Regions from separate parts of the Terrabacter sp. NPDC080008 genome, predicted to be linked through region 1. Evidence: riboswitches for the same ligand, from Rfam matches in the RefSeq annotation. Region 1 holds a riboswitch; the other holds the start of a gene.
The links. Region 1 has a riboswitch for cyclic di-AMP ahead of AB0316_RS14585 (C40 family peptidase). Riboswitches for the same ligand answer to the same signal wherever they lie in the genome.
Positions count from the first base shown of each region.

Region 2: linked by a shared signal. The riboswitch ahead of AB0316_RS05760 (transglycosylase family protein) and the one ahead of AB0316_RS14585 (C40 family peptidase) in region 1 are both predicted to bind cyclic di-AMP.

Region 1 covers NZ_JBFBLC010000004.1:447,811-455,570, reverse strand. Annotated here, with positions in the region: partial or broken gene AB0316_RS14620 (IS481 family transposase) at 1-656, shown strand, start outside; gene AB0316_RS14615 (J domain-containing protein) at 821-1,210, opposite strand; gene AB0316_RS14610 (HSP20 family small heat-shock protein) at 1,449-1,880, opposite strand; gene AB0316_RS14605 (hypothetical protein) at 1,980-2,237, shown strand; gene AB0316_RS14600 (SpoIIE family protein phosphatase) at 2,413-4,629, shown strand; gene AB0316_RS14595 (STAS domain-containing protein) at 4,622-5,014, shown strand; gene AB0316_RS14590 (DsbA family oxidoreductase) at 5,078-5,764, opposite strand; gene AB0316_RS14585 (C40 family peptidase) at 5,864-6,670, opposite strand; cyclic di-AMP (ydaO/yuaA leader) riboswitch at 6,673-6,838, opposite strand; gene AB0316_RS14580 (iron dependent repressor, metal binding and dimerization domain protein) at 6,988-7,683, opposite strand; gene AB0316_RS14575 (MFS transporter) at 7,713-7,760, opposite strand, start outside.
Region 2 covers NZ_JBFBLC010000001.1:1,214,331-1,222,090, forward strand. Annotated here, with positions in the region: gene AB0316_RS05730 (glycoside hydrolase family 13 protein) at 1-287, shown strand, start outside; gene AB0316_RS05735 (LacI family DNA-binding transcriptional regulator) at 289-1,302, shown strand; gene otsB (trehalose-phosphatase) at 1,388-2,191, opposite strand; gene AB0316_RS05745 (trehalose-6-phosphate synthase) at 2,188-3,690, opposite strand; gene AB0316_RS05750 (CBS domain-containing protein) at 3,919-4,350, shown strand; gene AB0316_RS05755 (serine/threonine-protein kinase) at 4,429-6,228, shown strand; cyclic di-AMP (ydaO/yuaA leader) riboswitch at 6,567-6,772, shown strand; gene AB0316_RS05760 (transglycosylase family protein) at 6,781-7,482, shown strand; tRNA gene AB0316_RS05765 (tRNA-Thr) at 7,650-7,722, shown strand.

The DNA.
Region 1 (7,760 bases):
ATGCCGCGGGAGCGGACCCAGCCGGTGTGTGACGCGTTCACCCTGGCTCTGAACACCTACGGGGTGCCCGAGCAGGTGCTGACCGACAACGGGAAGGTCTTCACCGGCCGGTTCAACACGCCACCGGTCGAGGTGCTCTTCGATGCGATCTGTCGCCGCAACGGCATCGAGCACCTGTTGACCAAGCCCCGCTCGCCGACCACGACCGGCAAGATCGAGCGGTTCCACCGCTCGCTGCGGGCCGAGTTCCTCAGCGAGGCGGTGTTCGACACCCTCGCCGATGCCCAGGCCCGTCTGGATGCCTGGGTGGCGGCCTACAACACGGACCGGCCCCACCAGGGCCTGGGCATGGACACCCCGGCGCACCGGTATGCCGGGGCACCCCGGCGGCCGGCGGCCGTGGAGCCGAATCGCAGCGGGCCCGAATGGGTCGCCCGGAAGGTCTCCACGGTCGGTGTGGTGTGCGTGTCCTGGGCCAGGTCTCGGTCGGCAAGCACCGCGCCGGGGAACGCTGCGACGTGCACGTCGGACCGGACACCTTACAGTTTTGGATCGGCAACGAGCTGCTGCGCACGGTCAAGCGCGAGAGCAGCGGCCCGGTCCGCAACAAGGCTCCGCTCGGGGGTGCCACGAGCAAGAACCGCACGAGACAATGACGACAACGAGTGTCAAGGATCAACCGACCCAGCGACGTCGTCCATCAACCGAAGGCCTACAGGGGCACCACACGCTTTTCTAAGCAGTGCGAGCAGGATTTCAGCGCCGGCGCCCCCGCCGCTCGCCTGGCCGGGCTGTTCATCCCGTCGGGCCACCGAGACTGCTAGCCACGATGCCAGCGCACGGGCCCGACGCGAATCGCCGGGCGTGCGACGCCAGCCGCCCGCTCGTCGTCGGCCCCCTCCCCGCGCTCACGGCGGCGCACCTCGATCTGGGCCCCGCGGGCCGACCCGTCGGCGCGCGAGCCTGAACGCAACCGGTCGTAGTCGGCACGCGTCTGCGGGTCCCCGAGCACGGCATACGCTCCGATGGCCCGCTGCAGCGCCCGGTCACCCTCGGCGGCGCCCTCGGCGGCGCCCCCACCCTCGCCACCTTCGCCCCGGGTGTCCGGGTGGTGGCGTCGCACCAGCGAGCGGTAGGCGCGCCGGATCTGCTCCTGGGTGGCGTCCGGAGCCACCCCGAGCACGGCATACAGGTCCGGCCGTCCGGTCATCGACGGCGAGTCCTCCCTGTCATGAAGGGTCCCGGCCGGTCGCGAGCGATCGGCCGGGACCGCGAACCATCTTCTCTTCCCATGACCCCGGCCGGTGCGAACCGATACGCCGTCAAGGCGTGGGCGTCGCGCTTCGAGCGTCAGGCGCGCGAGTTGCGAACGCACCGACCGGGGAGCTCCTTCGTCCGTCGACCTGTCCTGCGCCACCACCTGCCTTCCGGTGTCGCGTCACCCCCTGTCAGGCGCCGATGGCCTGCCGGTCCTCGGGGTTTGCGCTGATCTCGATCTTGCGGGGCTTGGCCTGTTCGGCGACGGGGATCGTCAGGGTCAGCACCCCGCCGTCGTAGGCGGCCTCGATGTGGTCGGTGTCGAGGTTGTCGCCGAGCACCAGCTGCCGGCTGAAGACGCCGAAGGGCCGCTCGGCGGCGATGAGCTGCTTCTCGTCGTAGCGCGGCCGCCGCTCGGCCTTGACCGTCACGACGTTGCGTTCGACGTCGAGGTCTATGCCGTCCGGGGCCACACCCGGGAGGTCGAACTCGACATGGAACGTGTCGCCGTCGCGCCAGGCGTCCATCGGCATGAGTGACGACCGGGCGTAGGAGCCGCCGGTGCCCAGCACCTGCTGGGTGAGTCGGTCCAGCTCTCGGAAGGGATCAGTGCGCATCAGCATCATGTTCACCTCCATCGTCTGCGTGATGCTCCTCGGAGGGCCACGATCGCCTCGTGCGATCTATGGCGTGCGCCATAGATTTCATATACCACTCGTGCCATGCTGAGACAAGAGGCCGTGACCGAGAAGGAGGAGCACGTGACCGCACCGCACCCCGACCACGACGACGTCCCCGAGGCCGACCTCCTCGAGCAGCAGGCGCCCGTCGACCCGCCCGCCGCGCCCGACGCCGAGGCCGTGTCGGACTCCTCCGACACCCTCCCCTCGGAGCCCGCCGACGAGGCGGACGAGGCCGACCGGCTCGAGCAGCACGAGGTCGTCCCGGGCGACGACGACGACTACCCCCGCGACGCGTAGGACCCGCGCCAAAGCACCCGAGGACGTATGCCGTGTGGCCGGACACACGGCATACGCCCCCGACCGTCCGCCTACCGGCCGAGCGGCTCTCGCCACGACCGCATTCCTCTCCTAGAGTCGTGCCCATGGCGGGGCGCGTGCAGCCGAACTGCTCCCAGCGATGACGGCGGGCGTGGTGACGACCGAGTCACCCTCGGACGCGGATGCGCCAGCCGGGTCCACACCCACGCGCCGCGTGGTGGTGGCGTTGGGGATCGGCGCCGCGTACTACCTGAGCGCCCGGCTGGGCCTGCGACTCTCGCTCGTGGGCAACGACGTCACCCCGCTCTGGCCACCGACCGGCGTCGCCGTCGCCGCGCTGCTCGTCTACGGACGTTCGATGTGGCCGGTGATCGCCGTGGCCGCCTTCGCCGTCAACGTCCCGATCAGTGCCGAACTGGCCGCCGCAGTCGGCATCGCGGTCGGCAACACCCTGGCCCCCGTGCTGGCCGTCACACTGCTTCGACGGGTGGGCTTCCGCAGGCAGCTCGACCGGCAGGCCGACGCGGTCGCCATCGTCTTCATCGGGGCCCTCGGCAGCATGCTGGTCAGCGCCACCATCGGGACCACGGTCCTCCTCGCATCCGGCTCGATCACCAGCGGTCAGGTGCCGACCACGCTCGCCGTCTGGTGGACGGGTGACGCCATGGGGGTGCTGGCGTTCACCCCCTTCCTGCTGTGTCTCCCACTCTTCCGCGAGCAGCGCTCGTGGGCGCCGCGCCAGTGGCTGCAAGCCGCAGTCGTCCTCGTGCTGACCACGGCCGCCGTGACCGCCGCAGCGTTGATGCGGCTGCCCGTGCTGTTCCTCTCCCTGCCGGTCCTCGGCTGGGCGGCGTGGCGACTCCAGCTGCGCGGTGCCGCACCCGCCGCCCTCGTGGCCTCCACGGTAACCACCTGGTCGGCGGCCGAGGGCCTCGGCCAGTTCGCCGGCCGGACCCTTCTCCAGCAGATGCTCATCCTGCAGGCCTTCAACGCCTGTGTCGCCCTCACCTCGTTCTTCCTCGCCGCGCTGGTGAGCGAGCGTGTGCAGGCGGCGGCCGCGCTCGCGACCGCCGCCGCCGAGCTCGAGCACCGGGTCGAGGAGCGCACCCGACAGCTCTCGGCCGCCAACGCCCGCCTGGTCCAGGAGATCGAGGAGCGCTCGCGGGCCCAGGAGCTGCTGAGCCACGAGGGGACCCGAGCCCGGCACGAGCACGACGTCGCCGAGACCCTGCAGCGCAGCCTCCTGCCCGACAGCCTCCCCCACGTGCCCGGGATCTCGCTCGCCGCCCGCTACGTGGCCGCGACGGACGACGTGCAGGTCTGCGGCGACTGGTACGACGTCGTGCAGCTGCCCGGCGGCCTCGTCGGGCTGGCGGTGGGCGACGTCGCCGGCCACGGCCTGCGGGCGGCTGCCACCATGGTCCAGGTCCGGATGGCCCTCCGCGCCTACGCCCTGCAGGACCCGTCCCCCAAGGCCGTGATGCGTGGCGTGCACCGGCTCGTCGCTCGCCTGCCCGAGCCGGAGATGGTGACCCTCGTCTATCTCGTGCTCGATCCGACGACCTGCGAGCTGAGGTGGACCAACGCCGGCCACCCGCCTCCGCTCGTCGTCGCCGACGGGGCGGCCACCCGCCTCTCCGAGGCTCTCGCCCCTCCGATCGGCGTCACACCGGACAGCTCGTTCACCGAGGACACGGCGATCCTGCCCCCCGGTGCGACCCTCCTGCTCTACACCGACGGCCTGGTCGAGCGGCGGGGCGCCTCGCTGCTCGACGGCATCGAACGCCTGACGACCGAGGTCTGCGCCGCCCCCGGCGAGGACAGTGAGGACGACCTCGAGACGCTCTGCGACCGCCTGCTGCACACCCTGCTCGACGACGCGCACGTCTCCGACGACGTCGCCGTCCTGGCCGTGCGCCAGCTGCCGACGGTGGACGGTGAGCTGCGTCTGCGCCTGCCCGCGGAGGCGCGCAACCTCGTGCAGCTCCGCAGCGCGATGCGCCGCTGGCTCGCCCGCGCCGGGGTGCCCGAGGAGCCGGCCGGCGAGGTGCTCGTCGCCTGTGGCGAGGCCTGCGCCAACGTCGTCCAGCACGCGTACAGCGGCGACCCGGCGCCCGGTGCACTCGCCGTCGAGGCGCGCCTGGAGGGCGGCACCCTGGAGATCGTGGTGGGTGACGAGGGCCGCTGGCGCCGGCCTGCCGAGCGCGGCGGCGGGTGGGGCCTGCAGCTGATCCACGCCCTCATGGACGAGGTCGTCGTCGAGCACACGGCAGACGGCACCACGGTGCGCCTGCGCCGGCGGATCCCGGTGGCCTCCCCCACGACCGGCGGGCCCGAGGCCCCGGGCGGGTCGGGGGCGTCCGGTGAGTGACCTCGCCAAGGTCGACACGGCCCGCGTGGGCACCACCGCGGTGGTCCGGGTCATCGGCGAGCTCGACCTGTCGAACGCGCGCGCCGTGACCGACGGGGTGAGCCACTCGGTCCCCGAGCAGGTCACCCTCGCCGTGCTCGACCTGACCGGCACGACCTTCCTCGACAGCGCCGCGGTCGCCTCCCTCTTCCGCCTCGCCGAGCGGCTGCGCGACCGCCGCCAGGAGCTGCGCCTCGTGGTCCCCCGCGCCGCTCCGATCCGCGCAGTCATCGAGCTGACCCGCCTCAGCCAGGTGGTCCCGGTCGACGAGGGCCCACCCGACCTGCTCGACACCGCGAGGGCGTATGCCGCCCTCCCGCCGTCCCCGGGTCAGGCGGCCCCGTAGCGGGCGCCGCCGTCACGTCATGCCGCCGCGGGCCGCCGTGACCCCGTCGGCCGACGGACCCCGTCAGACGGACTGCGTGGCGACGCCGCGAAGGAGGGCCAGGTAGTCGTCGACGGGCCTCACACCCGACAGGGCGGCATACCCGTTGGCCAGGACGAAGGGCGTGGAGGTGACCCCCATCGACCGCGCCTCGCGCTCGTCGGCACGCACCTGCTCGGCGTACTCGTCCGAGGCGAGGACGGCAGCCACCCGCCGCTCGTCGAGGCCGCACTCGGCGGCGAGGCGCTGGAGGACCTCGTGGTCGTCGATGGCCAGGCCCTCGCCGAAGTGGGCGGCGTGGAAGCGCTCGTCGGCGGCAGAGCGCAGGGCCGGCCCACCCATCTCACCGGCCAGGGCGCACAGCCGGTGAGCGTCGAAGGTGTTGGCCCGCACCGCACGGTCCCAGTCGAAGACGAGGTCGTCGGCCTGGGCCTCTTCGGACGCCTTGGCGTTCATCAGCCGCCCGGTTCCCGCGTCTCCCCCGCCGTAGCGCACCGACAGGTGCTCGCGCACCGGCACCGACCCGCCAACCGGGACGTCGGGGTCGAGCTCGAAGGCGCGCAGGCGCACCGTCACGTCGTGCGGACGCTCGAAGGCCGCGATGGCGGCCTGCAGACGGCGTTTGGCCACCCACGAGTAGGGGCAGACCAGGTCGCTCCAGAGGTCGAGCTCGATGTGGGTCGTGGACTCTGCGGCAGGCTGGACGGTCATCACGTCAGTCAACCACGGGCCACGGGACGAGCCGGGGAACGCGCTGTGCCCCCACCGCGATGCGGTGGGGGCACAGGGCGTGTGTGCGAGAGGCGGCGCTCAGAAGCGGCCGTAGCCGGACGGCGTGGTCCAGATCGAGTGGTTGCCGGTCGTGGTGCCGGGACGCTGCGCGTCGATCATGCGGCCGGGGCTGACGTAGATGCCGACGTGGTAGGCCGGCGAGCCGAAGAAGACCAGGTCACCGGGGCTCGGGCTGCTGACCCGGGTCGCCGCCGCCTGCTGCGCGGACGCCGTGCGCGGGATCGAGATGCCCGCCTGGCGGTAGACGTAGGAGGTGAAGCCCGAGCAGTCGAAGCCGGACGGGGTGGTGCCGCCGTAGACGTACGGGATGCCGAACAGCGACTGGGCGATGCCGACGATGCCGGAGGCGCTGGGGGCGGGAGCCGGAGCGGAGTCCGCAGCCGGGGCGGGGTTCAGGGCAACCCGCTCGGCGGAGCGCGACACCCGCTGCGAGGCGGCCTGGCGGTCCGCGGCGGCCTTGGTCGCAGCCTCCTCGGCGGCCTTCTGCTCGGCGCGCTGGGTCTTCACCGCGATGTCCTCGATGACGACCGGCGCGGCCTTGGCCTGCTTGAGCGCGGGCTTGGCGAAGCCGATGGCCGACAGGGCGTTGCCTGCCGTGAGGGTGCCGGCCGCGGGACCGACGGCGGCCGGGGCCGCCACGACGCTGCTCGATCCGTCGGCGGCGTTCGCCGTGCCGGCGAACGAGGCGACGAGTCCACCGGAGGCGGCCACGATGGCGGCACCCTTGACGGCGGGCTGGGCAGACTCCTTGGCGATCGTCTTCAGCTCCGCGAGCGCGCTGAAGCGACCGGGGGCGCGGTGGCGCCCGGGAACGTTCTGAGCCACGTTTGACCTCTCGACGCCGGCGAGGTGAGCTGTCGGGTTCGGGCTGGAGGTACTAGCCCGGCCTTCGCTCGGACCGATATCGGTCCACGGAGGGCTTCACCCCGAGGACGTCTCACGACGTCCGCAGAAAGTGGTTCCCCCGCTCCTGCCATGCGGTTCGTGCCGAGCCTCGGGTCGATGGCAGGACTAGGCGGTCCGACCCGGGGCACCTGCTCGACGGGGAGAGCAAGTGGGGCCAACCGTACCCAAGCACCCCATCGGTTGTCACGTTCAGGACACGGGAAGTCAAAGACTTTTCCGGGATCGCGTAAACGAGGTCAGGCGGCCTGGCAGAAGACGTGGACCGCGACGTCGTCGGGCAGCGACACCCCGGCGGACGGCTCGCCGCCCTCCCGGACTGCCAGGACGCGGCCTCCCTCGCGCACCACCTCGACCCGCGCGCCGGGCACGACACCGGCGCTGGTCAGCAGCGCGAGCGCCTCGGGATCGACCTGCACCGGCTCGCCGATGCGCCGGATCGTCACGACGGACGGGTCGTCGCCCACGACGGCAGCCAAGGTGCGCAGCCCGGCGAGGAAGTCCTGCTCCTGCTCCACGCCGAGCTCGGCCAGACCCGGGATCGGGTTGCCGTACGGCGACTCGAGGCCCTCCCCGATGAGGCCGAGGATCTTGCGCTCGACCTTCTCGGACATGACGTGCTCCCACCGGCAGGCCTCGTCGTGGGCGTACTCCCACTCGAGGCCGATGACGTCGACGAGGAGGCGCTCGGCGAGGCGGTGCTTGCGCATGACGCGGGTGGCCAGCAGGCGGCCGCGCTCGGACAGCTCCAGGTGACGGTCGCCCGTGACGGCGACGAGGCCGTCGCGCTCCATGCGCGCCACCGTCTGCGACACCGTGGGGCCCGAGTGGCCGAGACGCTCGGCGATGCGGGCGCGGAGGGGCACGATGCCCTCCTCCTCCAGCTCGAAGATGGTGCGGAGGTACATCTCGGTGGTGTCGATCAGGTCGGTCACGGTCATACCCTCTCAGAGTCGGGCAGCGGTCAGAGCCCGCCCGGCGCCGGTGCCCGGGTGGGGTCGTGTCGCGGCAC
Region 2 (7,760 bases), on a different contig from region 1:
GCACCGGCGGCCTCCGCTGGGTCCACGCCGAGGGCGACGCCATGGTCTACCTCCGCGAGACGCTCGACGAGGTCGCCCTGGTCCACGTCGCCCGGGCCGCCCACGAGCCGGTCGTCCTCGACGCCCGGCACCTCGCCGGGGTCGAGAACGGCTCGCCGCTCTACGGACCTGCGCCCAAGGTCGACGGCACTGCTGTCACACTGGGCGCTTCCGGGCCCGGGGTCAGCATCTGGACGTGGCGCCCGGCCGACGACGGCCCGCGGCACGTCCGACGAAGGGGGAGGTGACGTGAAGGCACGTCTGCGTGACATCGCCGACCAGGCGAATGTGTCCGAGGCGACCGTCTCGCGCGTGCTCAACGGCAAGCCCGGCGTGGCGGAGTCGACGCGCCAGGCCGTCCTCACGGCCCTCGACGTCCTCGGCTACGACCGCCCGAGTCGCCTGCGCCGCAAGAGTGCCGGGCTGGTCGGGCTCATCGTGCCCGAGCTGACGAACCCGATCTTCCCGGCCTTCGCGCAGATCATCGAGAACTCGCTGGCGCAGAACGGCTACACGCCGGTCCTCTGCACGCAGGTCGCCGGGGGAGTGCATGAGGACGACTACGTCCAGATGCTCCTCGAGCGCGGTGTCGCGGGCATCATCTTCATCTCCGGCCTGCACGCCGACACGACGAGCAAGCCCGACCGCTACATCGCGCTGCGCGAGCGCAACCTGCCGCTCGTCCTCGTCAACGGCTACATCGAGGGCGTCGACGCGCCGTTCATCAGCAACGACGACGTCGCGTCGATGGGTCTGGCGCTCGAGCACCTCGTGAGCCTGGGCCACCGCGAGATCGGCCTCGCCGTCGGGCCCGACCGCTACGTGCCGGTGATCCGCAAGATCGCCGGCTTCCGCCACTCGATGCAGGAGCTGACCGGCCGCTCCGACGTGGACGACCTCATCGAGCGCTCGCTCTTCTCGGTCGAGGGCGGCGCCTCCGCCGCGGGACGCCTGCTCGACCGCGGCGCGACGGCGGTCGTGTGCGGGTCGGACCTCATGGCGCTCGGGGCCATTCGCGAGGCGCGCAAGCGCGGGCTCAACGTGCCGCGCGACTTCTCGGTGGTCGGCTACGACGACTCGACGCTCATCGCCTTCACCGACCCCCCGCTGACGACGGTGCGCCAGGCGGTCAACGCCATGAGCGCCGCGACGGTGCGCGCGCTCCTCGACGAGATCGCCGGGCAACCCTCTCCCAGAGCGGAGTACGTCTTCCGTCCCGAGCTGGTCGTCCGTGGCTCGACGGGGGCCGTGCGGCGCCACTGACCGAGGGGACGGCAGGGCGGCATACCCGAGCGGTCGGGTCGTGGACGCGGCCCGGGGGCGTGTGCCGCCGGGCAAGCCGCGTGGCTCAGCTCGCCGGGTGGGCGGCCGAGCAGGAGTCGAGCAGCCGGGTCAGGAGCTCGGCCACGGCGGACTCGTCGTCGACGCGGTAGCGGGCCGCGGTCGAGCCGGTGCCGACCTTGACGGTGACGTCGTCGGTCCGTCGCAGGCGGGCGAACGCGTCCTCGTCGGTGACGTCGTCGCCGAGGTAGAGGCGGGCACTCGCGTCGAGGTTGCGGGCGAGCGCCGTGACGGCAGAGCCCTTGTCGGCATGGGAGACCGAGAGCTCGAGCACCGACTTGCCCTTGAGCACCTTGACCCCCGGGTGGTCGAGGGCGACGCGACGTGCGTCAGCGATGGCGGCGTCGCCGACCTCCGGCGGCAGGCCGCGGACGTGGACGACCACCGCCGCCGGCTTCAGCTCGATGTTGGCCTGTGGATGGCTCTCCTTGACGAGCGCCTCGATGTCGGAACGCAGCTCGGCGAGCGTGGCCTCGTCGTCGGGGGTGACGGACGCGGCTGCCATGGCCTCGCGCACGGCCTCGCTCGAGGACTCGGCGCCGTGGCTGCCGATGAGCACGATCGGCTCGTCCTCCTCGAGGCCGGTGAGGGTGCGCAGGGTGGCGAGGTCGCGCCCCGACACGACGGCGACGTGCACGTCGGGCAGCGCGGCGAGCGAACGCAGCGAGTCGATGACGCCGGGCACCGGAGTGGCCTGCATCGGGTCGGTGACAAGGGGCGCCAGGACGCCGTCGTAGTCGGTGGCGACGAGCACGCAAGGTGCCGCCGCAGCGCGGGTGAGGGCGTCCTCGAGCGCGGCCTGGTGGGTCACGAGCGGGCCCGGGTGCGGTTGTCGGGCTCGGGCATCCGCGGGGTCTCCTCGGCGTGGGGGACGGGATGCTCGCGCGGCTCGGGCGCCGGCAGCTCGGGCGCGGCGGCCAGCGCCGCGAGATAGCGGGCGGCCCAGCGCTGGACGTCGTGGTCGGACACCCGGCGTCGCAGCGCCTTCATGATGCGCTGCTTGTCCTTGGCCGGGGTGTTGATCGCGCGCAGGATCGTCTGCTTGAGGCCCTCGATGTCGTGTGGGTTGCACGCGAAGGCCTGGTGCAGCTCGTGCCAGGCGCCGGTGAACTCGGACAGCACCAGGGCGCCGCCGAGGTCGTGGCGGCAGGTGACGTACTCCTTGGCGACGAGGTTCATCCCGTCGCGAAGGGGGGTGACGAGCATGACGTCGGCCGCCTGGAAGAGCGCCGCCATCTCCTCGCGGGGGTAGGAGTGGTGCAGGTAGTGCACGGCCGGCGCGCCGATCTTGCCCAGCTCGCCGTTGATGCGGCCCACGGTCTGCTCGATCTCGGCGCGCAGGATGCGGTAGGCGTCGACGCGCTCACGGCTCGGTGTGGCGACCTGCACGAGGGTGACCTCGGGTGGCCCGAGGCGCCGCTCGGACAGCAGCTCCTCGTAGGCCTTGAGCCGGTGCCGGATGCCCTTGGTGTAGTCGAGCCGGTCGACGCCGAGCATGAGCACCTCGGGGTTGCCGAGGCTCTCGCGGATCTCCTTGGCGCGGGCCATCACCTCGGGCCGCTTGGCGAGCTCCTCGAGGCCCTTGAAGTCGACGGAGATCGGGATGGCGGCGGCGCGCACCTGGCGGTTCTCGCCCTCGACCGTGACGCGGTCGCGCCGGGTCGCCGCCCCGAGCAGCTGGCGGCAGGCGCGGATGAAGTTGCGGGCGTCGGCCTGGCGCTGGAAGCCGAGGAAGTCGGCGCCGAGGAGGCCGTTCAGCAGCTGGGTGCGCCACGGCAGCTGGGCGAAGAGCTCGACGGGCGGGAAGGGGATGTGGTTGAACCACCCGATGCGCACGTCGGGGCGCAGCGTGCGCAGCATCGCCGGGACGAGCTGCAGCTGGTAGTCCTGAACCCAGACGGTGGCGCCCTCGGCAGCCACCTCGGCGACCGCCTCGGCGAAGCGCTGGTTGACCCGGCGGTAGCTCGACCACCACTCGCGGTGGAAGCTCGCCGGGACGATGACGTCGTGGTAGATCGGCCAGAGGGTGTCGTTGGAGAAGCCCTCGTAGTAGTCGCGCACGTCCTCGGCCGACAGGGGGACCGGGTGCAGGTAGATGCCGTCCTCCTCGAACGGCTCGGGCGCGTCGCCGGCGTCTCCGGCCCACCCGACCCAGGCGCCCGGCTGCGAGCGCATCACCGACTCCATGGCCGTCACGAGGCCGCCGGGGCTGCGCCGCCACTCCACCTCGCCGTCGTCGGTGACGACCTTGTCGACGGGCAGGCGGTTGGCCGCGATGACGAGGTCGTAGGTCGGCCGGTCGGACGACACGCAATCAACTCCTGCACTCGAGGACGGTTGCCGCATACCCGATGGGACGGGTGCCGGTCCACGAGCACCGGCCCGCGGCACGAGGGACGCGATCGCGTCTCACTCTAACGAGCGAAGTCTGGCGGCCGGGTGCGGTGCGGCTCTAGGGTCGAGTCAGGGCATCTCCGGCGCACCTCGGCGTGTTGGGGTGGGCCGCCGGAGGCGCATCCACAAGGTGAAGGAGTCGCCGTGAAGATTTCGGACGTGCTGCGCCACAAGGGCAGCGAGGTCATCACCATCCAGCCCGATGCGAGCGTCTCGACCCTGCTCGCCCTGCTGGCCGATCACCGCATCGGCGCCGTCGTGGTGAGCACGGACGGGACGAGCATCGACGGGATCGTGAGCGAGCGCGACGTCGTGCTGCACCTCCATTCGACGGGCACCGGCGTGCTCGACGGCCCGGTCTCGCAGATCATGACGAGCGACGTCACGACCGGCTCTGCGGACGACGACGTCGCAGACCTCGCCGGGACGATGACCGAGGAGCGGGTGCGCCACGTGCCCATCGTCGATCCGGCCGGACGGCTGACGGCGATCGTCTCGATCGGCGACATCGTCAAGCACCGGCTGGCCGAGCTGCAGTCCGAGCGCGACCAGCTGCGCGACTACATCAGCCACTGACCGGCCGGAAGCCGGACACTTCGGGGCGCGCCTCGGGAGTGTCCCGGCGACCGCGCCGCAGTCGCATACCGTAGGGGCATGACTGCGTACGACCGGACCGCGCGGGTGCCGAGCCCCCGGCCCGGCACGCGCACCGGGGCGCTGCCCACCGCGGCCGCCCCGACCCGGCCCGCGTCGGCGCAGCGCATCGGCCCCTACCGCCTCATCGAGGAGATCGGCGAGGGCGGGATGGGCGTGGTGCACCTCGCCCTCGACCCGCGCGGCCGTGCCGTGGCGATCAAGGTGCTGCGCTCGCACGTGGCGCACGACGCCGACGCGCGCCAGCGGCTTTCCCGCGAGGTCGACACGCTCTCGCGCATCCGCGACGCCCGCGTCGCGAGCGTCATCGACGCCGACGTCATGGCGCCGCGGCCCTACCTCGTGACCCGCTACGTGCCCGGTCCTGCCCTCGACGAGGTCGTCGAGGACCACGGCCCCCTGCCACCGGCCGACCTGCTGCGGCTCGCGCGCGGCATCGCCGAGGCGATCCGGTCGATCCACGCCTGCGGCGTCGTGCACCGCGACATCAAGCCCGGCAACGTCCTGCTCGAGGACGGCGACCCCGTCCTCATCGACTTCGGCATCGCCCACCTGCAGGACGACGTGCGCCACACCGTCGGCGGTCTCGTCATGGGCACGCCCGGCTACCTCTCACCCGAGCTCGTGGAGGGCGCGGCCATCACCGACGCCACCGACTGGTGGGGCTGGGCCGCGACGATCACGTATGCCGCGTCGGGTCGTCCGCCGTTCGGGCGCGGGCGCATGGATGCCGTGCTCGCCCGCGTCCGGGCCGGCGAGGTGGACCTCGACGGGGTCGACCCCCGCCTCGTGCCGCTGCTGCGCGCCTCGCTGTCGCCCGACCCGCGCCAGCGCCCCCACGCGGACGAGGTCATCGCCGCCCTCGAGGCGTATGCCGCGGGCCAGGCGGCCATCGTGCCGACGCCCCGGGGTGGACTGTGGGACGACGGGCGGTCCGCCACGCCGGGTGACACACAGGTGGTCGAGGGCGCCGGCACGGCCGTCATGCCCTGGGTGCACACCGCCGTCCAGCCGGCGCTCGACCCGGTCGCCGCGCAGCTCCCGCCCGCGCCGTCTCGGTGGGCGCCCCCGACGACCCGGCCGCGGGTGCCCGCTCCGGTGCCGCCGCCGTCCCACGAGCGCGGCTGGGACGACGACGCCGGCCCCAACGGTCCGTGGGACGACGAGGACGGCTGGGAGGACCAGGAGCCCGTCCAGCGCGAGGGGGACCCGCGCATCGGGCTGCCCACTCGCACCGGGCTGCTCGCTGCCGTGGCGGTCGCCTGGGTGGGCACGCTGATGGCGTGGCCCGGGGTGGCGCTCGTCTCGATCGCCATGCTGTCTGCCCTGGCCCGTGCCACCGACCGGTCGGTGACCGCCCTGGTGCTGCGGCGCTACGACTTCGGCCGGCGCCGCAGCGACGTGCCGTTCGCCGTGGTCTCGAGCCCCTGGCACCTCGTCGTCGGTGCGGTCGCGACGGTCGTGGGACTGCTGCTGCCGGTCGCCGTGGCGCTCGCCGGCGTCTTCGCAACAGCGCTGATGCTCGCGGGAGCCCAGGGTGGTGACCTCGGGCCCGGCTCTCCCGCAACGCTGGCCGTCGGTGGCGCCATCGGCCTGCTGATGCTCTGGTGGGGCCCCGGTGGGGCGTCGCTGCGGCGAGGGTCTCGCTCGATGGCGCGGACGATCGTGCCGAGCGGCGTCGCGGGACAGGTCGTCTCGGGTGTGCTCGTGGTCTTCGGCGCGGTGGCGGCGCTGACGGCGCTGCGGCACGGCATGAGCTTCACCTGGACCCCCTTCAGCGCCAGCCCGTTCGGGCGCTGACCGGTCGGACAGGCACGGCCTGCACGGGAGCCCGAGCGGGCTGAGTGGGCCCTTCGATGGCGCGCTCCACGCGTACGCCCCCTGTGTGTCGCTCGTGAGCGGGCCGTGGGCCTCGTGTGGGCGTACCGCATCACCCCAGACCGGTGGGCGACGAAAAGATCACGAAATTGTCTCGACTCGGCTTGTGTGGCGTTGAAACCTCACGTACCGTCAGTGCTCGGCGGCACCCGGCTCTTGGGCCGGAAGGGGGGGATCGACTCGTCGTCCCGTTCCGCTTCGTCGCGTCCGGCTTGGGCCGGCCGCTCCCCACAACTTCACATGGACACCCAAAAATCCGTTCCCTGAGCGCGCCGAGCCTCGCCAGCCAGGGATGTAGCCCACACCCGTGGGCCGGGCGAGGACGGGGGACCCAGTGCGGTCAGAGCACACTCACGCGAAGAAGCGCGAGGTGGCATCTGGCCTGGGGGTGAAGTCGCTTCTGCGACAGGGCACCTGACGCCCCAACCCGACAGCTAACCCCGCAGGCGCACGTCAGGAAGGAAACACCCAACCATGCAGTACCTGTCCAAGCATGCTGCGGCGAAGAAGATCTCTGTGAAGCAGCGCCTTGCGGGCGTCGGCATCGCCGGAGCGGCCACCATCGTCGGGGGCCTCGCCACCGCAGGTTCGGCCAAGGCGTCCTCGGTCTGGGACGCGGTCGCCGCGTGCGAGTCCGGCGGCAACTGGCACATCAACACCGGCAACGGCTTCTACGGCGGCCTGCAGTTCACCAAGAGCACGTGGCTCGGCTACGGCGGCGGCGCCTACGCCTCGCGCGCCGACTTCGCCTCGCGTGACGCGCAGATCGCCGTGGCGCAGCGCGTGCTCGCCGGCCAGGGCCCCGGCGCCTGGCCCGTCTGCTCGGTGCGTGCCGGCCTCAGCCGCTCCAACGGCGGTGCGACCTCGAGCAACATCAGCGTCTCCCGCTCCACGCAGCGTGCGCCGCTGACCACCAAGAAGTCGACCGTCCAGAAGTCGACCGTCAAGAAGTCCGTCAGCAAGAAGAAGACGTACGCCGCCGCCCCGACGGTCACGAACACGGCCAGGAACACCGCCACGGGCCGGCAGATCACCGTCCGCAGCGGCGACACCCTCGGCCAGCTGGCCGAGCGCTACCACGTGCGCGGTGGCTGGAAGACGCTGTGGAAGGCGAACGGGGCCCGGGTCACCAACCCGAACCTCATCTTCGTCGGCCAGGTGCTCCGCCTTCCCTGACCTGCTGGTAGAACTGAGCCGGACGGCCCCGCGCGACCAACCCCTGGGTTGCGCGGGGCCGTTCTTCTGTCCCCGGCCGGCCCGCGCCCGCCGGCGGCCGTCGTTTGGGCGTATGCCGCGGGGCTCCGTTACGCTTTCGCCCGTCCGCAGGCTCGTGCCGCGGGCGTGCTGGCGTGGCGCAATCGGTAGCGCACCTGTCTTGTAAACAGGGGGTTAGGGGTTCGAGTCCCCTCGCCAGCTCTCTGACCAGCACAAACATGCAGGAAGGTCTCCTGCTC